DNA from 2 places in the Thalassospira sp. UBA848 genome. Region 2 is predicted to be linked to the other one. Evidence: riboswitches for the same ligand, from Rfam matches in the RefSeq annotation. Region 2 holds a riboswitch; the other holds the start of a gene.

Region 1 (3,102 bases), on a different contig from region 2:
TGGTTTGCCATGGTTTGTTCTTTCAGCCCTGTTGCTGTCACAAAACGGCGTGCCGATCCTGATGCATGGCTACAATTCGCACCTTGTAAATGGCGTCGGCACAGAAGCCGCCATCAAGGCTCTGAAATTGCCAATTGCCATGTCTGCAGAGGAAGCACGGTCGGATATCGCATCCAAGGGCTTTGCATATTTGCCGTTACGCCATATGCATCCGAAACTGCAGGAACTGATTGGTTTGCGCCCATTGCTTGGTCTGCGCAGTCCGGTTAATACCCTTCTTCGGTTGTTAAACCCGCTGCAAGCACGTTCTGCGTTTCTTGGCGTGTTTCACCCGGCGTTTCTCGACGTTCATCGCGAAACCGGCAGGCTGCTTGAATTGCCGCGCATTGGCGTGATCAAGGGTGGCGGCGGCGAGGCGGAAAGAACGCCTTACAAGCATGTCGATTTGCGCATGCTTGATAATGGCGAACTCAATGATGTTCGCTGGCCTGCATTGTTGTCTAAACCCGCAAAAGATGATGAAGACCAAAGCCCGGTATCGCTTAAACACTTCCTTGGTGTTTGGCGTGGCGATGTCGAAGACATCCCTGCAGAGGCCAAAATCAAAGGCAGCGCAGCTATGGCAGCCTTCCTTGCCGGTAAGGCGGATTATATGGATGAGGCAGAAAGCCTTGTTCAAGACTGGTGGGATAATCGCGACCGGGACGTCGGGTGATGTTCTGCGCTTAGGTGACAGCAGATGAAAGGGACGGGAACCCGTCCCTTTTTTTATGCTTAGAAGGATGACCCGGGCTCTTTCAGAAACGCCAGTTCCTCAGGCGTCGATTGGCGGTCCAATATCTCATTACGATGCGGATAGCGGCCAAACCGGTCTATGATCTTTTTGTGTTTCAGCTCGAACTCATAATTGGTTTCAAGCCCCGGCTGCGAAAACAGATCAACCGCCACTTCGTGGATGATCTCGGATTCTGAATGCATATAGGGCATATACAGGAATGCTTGTTCCTGCGGTGTCACGAGTTTGCGATCCAGTCCCAGTGAAACGGCTTCTTGTGCCAGAACCAGTGCCATTGGGTCGGTGGCAAAGGATTGCGGTTGATCGCGGTACATATTGCGCGAAAACTGATCAAGAACGATGATCTCGGCCAAACGGCCATGCGGCGTTTTTCGCCAGGTAAAAAGCTCGCCTGTGCACGCTGCTGCGTGAAAATCGGAAAAGCGTTCGGTGATATGGCGATCAAGGGAAGTATCCTTGATAAACCACTGTTTTTCTTCAAGTTCCTTGAACCAGAAAACAAGAACTGTTTCAGGTGTCATAATGTTTTCGCCCGTCGTGTTTGAGGCATTCTTTGCCTGCTGGTAAAGGTGCGAACGATCTTTGCGTAGCCCCCAGATAACGTCAAGCCATTGGCCCAAAAGTTTGTTGTTCAGCAACGGGGCAAATAGTTGACAGCAATCCGTCGCGCGTGGATTATGAAACGGTCTTTGGTGTTGATCAGAATGGATCAACTTAAAAGGGAACGTGGTGCGTCACGCATGACAAAGCCACGGCTGCCCCCGCAACTGTAAGCGGTCAGAGCACTGCATATGCCACTGGTACAAGCCGGGAAGGCGCAGTGTTTTTAAAGCCGCGAGCCAGGAGACCTGCCTTTGACTGCCGGGTGTTTATGGCCCGGTATAAAACTGTTGGACGCCGGGGTGAGCGTCAGGTTGCAGGGGTACACACGGTCTTAACAAGATCCGCAATCTTGCTTCCAGCCATCCTATCGTTCTTTGTCCTGACCCTGCGCGTTGGGCCGTTGGCTTGCGTGCATCGTTTGAGAAAGAGACGATTACATGTTGAAGACCCTTGGCAGGCTTGTCATTGCAAGCACCTGCGTGATGTCGGCCATATTGCCGGCGCATGCTCATTTTCAATTGGCCTATACGCCGGAAGTGAATGTTAGCAGGGCGGGCGACCAGCCCGTTAAACTGATTTTCTGGCATCCGTTTGAAAATGGTCATGTCATGGATATGGCAGAGCCGTTGGATTTTTATGCGGTTAATCGCGGCAAGAAAATTGATTTAAAATCAACGCTTTCGCCGATCACCTTTACCGGAAGCGCGAATTCGGCAGCCGCCTTTGACGGTGTGCTGACGCTTCGGCGCAGCGGTGACTATGTGATGGTTGTCGTTCCAGCACCGTATTATGAAGAAAGCGAAGATATCTTCATCCAGCAAATCACAAAATCCTATGTCAGCCGCAACGAAATCCCGACAGACTGGATGGAACCGCAAGGGCTGAAAACCGAGATTCTGCCGCTTAATCGGCCAACCAATATCATTGCAGGTTCAACCTTCACTGGTCGCGTTCTCAGCAACGGGAAACCGTTGGCGGGTGTAGAGGTTGAAGTCGAATACATGGCGGCTGAACCCGACATGGCCAGCAATACGCCCCAGGCACCAACCGCATCGCCAATGCCTGGTGGTGCCGTGGTCGCACTTTCCGATAAAAACGGGTATTTCACATTCGGCGTTCCAAAAGCGGGCTTTTGGGGGTTCGCAGCACTTGGCAGCGGCCCTGACAAAAAATTTCAGGGTAAAGAGCTTTCACAGGATGCAGTCCTGTGGGTTCGCGCCTATGATGTGAAATAGGCGAGGGGCAGAACAGATGCATATTGTGGATGGTGCGCTGGCACCGGAAGTTTTGATTGGTGGGGGTGTTCTTGCAGTGGCCGGGCTTGGCTTGGGACTGCGGAAACTTCCAATTGATAAAATCCCGGCAACCGGGGTTTTGTCGGCAACATTCTTTGTTGCGTCGCTTATTCATGTGCCAGTTGGGCCCTCCAGTGTGCACCTCATCATGAGTGGTCTTGCCGGGCTGGTGCTGGGCTGGGCCGCGTTTCCAGCACTTTTCGTTGGTCTGTTACTGCAAGCGATATTCTTTGGCTTTGGCGGTTTGACGGTACTTGGCGTCAATACGGTGAATATCGCATTTCCCGCTGTGTTGGCAGGGCTCCTGTTCCGGGGGATGGTTGCACGTGTTCCGCCGGTCCCAGCGGCTGTGTTCGGTGGGGTGGCTGGTGCGTTCTCAATCGCACTCACGACCCTTTTTGTCGCAAT
Region 2 (3,102 bases):
GCGCTGCTGAACGGGATGGGGCTCTGCAATGTAACCTGTCGGGTCATCGCCAAGATGCTGCGCGGTCGTCAGGAACCCGGCATGTTTGCCCGAACAGTTGTTATGCGCCTTGGTCAGTTTGACATGATCGGATGCCTGCTTGATCGCGGCATTCAGGCTAAGCGAATAATGCGGCGCACATTCCAGCGTTTCGACCGACAGACCGATCTTTTCAAGCCATGCGGCAACCGTGGTTGCATGCTCTTCCTCGCCATTATGCGACGAGCACGCCAGCGCGATGTGCTTGTCTTCAAGGCCAAAGGCATCCGCCGCACCACTTTCAATCAACGGGATCGCCAGAAGCGGTTTGATCGCGGATCGCGGATACATCAGTGCGTCAATATCGCCGCCCGCGTCAATCACGGTGCCATCCGATTTCATCACCACATACCGGCCACGGTGAAAACTTTCGACCATCGCGCCACGGGTGGCTTCGACAAGGATCGGGTTGGCAGCAGAGGACGATGACATTGCAGAGTGCTCCGGGACGTGATGGATTTGGTGGCGGACCGGGTATAAACCCAGACCATGCTATGCCCGAAATATGGGAATGATGGCAAGCAAGACCAGCGATTACACATAGAAAAACGCCCTGCCGAGGCAGAGCGTTTGTCATCGCAATACGCCGAATGAAGAGCTTAACAGGCGCTCATGGAATTGCCGAGAACCCGGTTGAGCTGCTCAAGGACCACTTTCGGGCTGGCATCCTTGCTGATGAAATCAGCGGCACCCAACGCATCCGCCTGCGCGCGGGTATCGGCGTCATAATGGGCGGAGAAAAAGAAAACCGGCACGTTTTGGCTGTTGGGGAAGCGGCGGCGAATCTCGCAAAAAGCTTCAAAGCCGCTCATGCCCGGCATTTCAATATCCAGAATAATGGCGTTGGGGCACATGCCTTCAAGCTGATCGATCAGATCATCGGCACAATCAAAGCCGGCCACGTCATATCCGGCCCGGCGCAACACTGTTTCAAGGGCTGCTTTGGCGCTGGGACTGTCGTCGGCGAACGCAACCAGTCCATCAGGACAAAATTGCGGCGGCATGGCGCTGAGCGCATTCATGGATGGCGATACTCCGAGATTTGGGACACGCCCAAACTGACAGATGAAAATGTCAAATTGGTTAAACCCGCCAAATTTTTGCCATGCAATGTTCTGCCTTCACCCCGATCTTCCACCCCTTGCGCGAAAGTATAAGGTGGTTATGACACCGGCACCGTGGCACAGAAATCACGGCCCGGCCGATAAAACCCCAATGTTTCTGCCAACATAACGCTACGGAAACCTGATTTGTCGGGTGGCTTATCCGCCTAAATAGGTATTTCCATGCCTATTTACGGAATTAGGGACAGGTGCTATAAACCGCCATGTCGCGAATGTGACCGGAAAACATGATCGGGAATCCGGTGCGGCCCCGCCTTTTGGCGGTGTGGCCAAGCCCGGAACTGCCCCCGCAACTGTAGGTACGAAGCCGTTTTGCGCGGTTTTGCACGAGTCAGAATACCGATGGTGTTTTCTTGGCATGAATTGGGCCGGGCGGGGTGTACCGGGTACTGGGAATCCGTAGTAGAATAGAATTTGGCAACTTTCCGCGCCGCGCCCCATATGGAGTCGCATCAAGGCCGGGATGAACCAAGCCGGGAGAAACCATGTCCGACCCGCTTAAGCTCGCATCCGAATTTCCATCTGCTGATTATGCAAGTTGGCGCAAGCTGGCCGAAGAGGCCCTTAAGGGTGCACCGTTCGAGAAGAAGCTTGTCACCAACACCCTTGATGGGTTTTCCGTTCAGCCGATCTATACAAATGATGATCAGGATGACGCGACCCGGCTGATCCACGAGGTTCTTAACGCCACGGTCGAGCCGCGTGAAACCGTTACCGGTTGGGATATCCGTCAGCTTCATACCCATCCCGACCCCAAAGCCACCAATGCCGCGATCCTTGAGGACCTTGAAAATGGGGCCACCTCGATCACGCTGAAACTTGATGCCGCCGCCCGTGCGGGGCGCGAAATCAGTTCTGCCGAGGTCGGTGTGGACGGGATTGCCATTCATTGTCTGGCCGATCTTGATGCCGCACTTGAGGATGTTTACACCAACCTTGCCACCGTCGGGCTTGATGGTGGTGCCGCGGGTGTTCCGGCTGCGGCCCTGTTGGCCGCGCACATTGCCAATACCGATGGCGCAGACGAAGCCGCCCCGGCCTTTAACATTGATCCGATTGGAACCCTTGCAATTACTGGCACCCTGCCCTGCGGGGCACAGGAGGCGGTTGATCATGCGGCAAACGTCGCGGTCGAGCTGATTGACCTGTTCCCGCTGGCGACCGCAATTTCGGTTAATGGCGCACCTTACTATAATGCCGGGGCCACCGATGGTCAGGAACTGGCCTGTTTGCTGGCAAGCGGGGTGACATACTTACGTGCCCTGACCGATGCCGGAATGGCGGTTGATCAAGCTGCGGGTGCGATGGTGTTTAACGTCGCCATCGGCACGGACTTCTTTGCCGGGATCGCCAAGCTGCGTGCGCTTCGCATGATGTGGAGTCGCGTTCTTTCAGCATCCGGTGCCGAGGATGCGACGATCACGATCAATGCGGTTACCGCCGAAATGGCGATGACCAAGGTTGATCCCTGGGTCAATATGCTGCGCACCACGGTGACAAGCTTTGCCGCCGGTCTGGGTGGTGCGGACAGTGTGAACTGCCTGCCCTATGATCATCTGATTGGCCTGCCTGATGGCTTTGCACGCCGCATTGCGCGCAACACCCAACTGATCTTGCAGGAAGAAAGCAACGTGCACCGGGTCATCGATCCGGCTGGTGGTTCGTGGTTTATCGAAAACCTGACCAAGGAACTGGCGAAGGCCGCCTGGTCGAAATTCCAGTCCCTTGAATCTTCGGGTGGTATTTTAAGTGCCCTTGCCAATGGCAGCCTGAAAACCGAAATCGAGACCGTCTGGAATGCCCGTGAAAAACGCCTGTCCACCCGTCGTGACCCGCTGACTGGTGTCTCCGAATTCCCCAACATCGCTGAGGCCAAGGTGACCTGCGAAACGCCCGACCT

Evidence for each region. A riboswitch is a leader RNA that binds a small molecule or an ion and turns the genes downstream of it on or off. The one in region 2 is predicted to bind cobalamin.
Region 1: another riboswitch for cobalamin. It lies ahead of B2R48_RS00705 (DUF4198 domain-containing protein); the one in region 2 lies ahead of B2R48_RS03725 (methylmalonyl-CoA mutase family protein).

What each region holds. Positions count from the first base shown of each region.
Region 1 covers NZ_DBGS01000004.1:8,141-11,242, forward strand. The annotation lists gene B2R48_RS00695 (glycosyl transferase family protein) at 1-715, shown strand, start outside; gene B2R48_RS00700 (DUF924 family protein) at 775-1,317, opposite strand; cobalamin riboswitch at 1,470-1,666, shown strand; gene B2R48_RS00705 (DUF4198 domain-containing protein) at 1,837-2,634, shown strand; gene cbiM (cobalt transporter CbiM) at 2,651-3,102, shown strand, end outside.
Region 2 covers NZ_DBGS01000032.1:39,140-42,241, forward strand. The annotation lists gene B2R48_RS03715 (asparaginase) at 1-510, opposite strand, end outside; gene B2R48_RS03720 (response regulator) at 678-1,100, opposite strand; cobalamin riboswitch at 1,387-1,564, shown strand; gene B2R48_RS03725 (methylmalonyl-CoA mutase family protein) at 1,688-3,102, shown strand, end outside.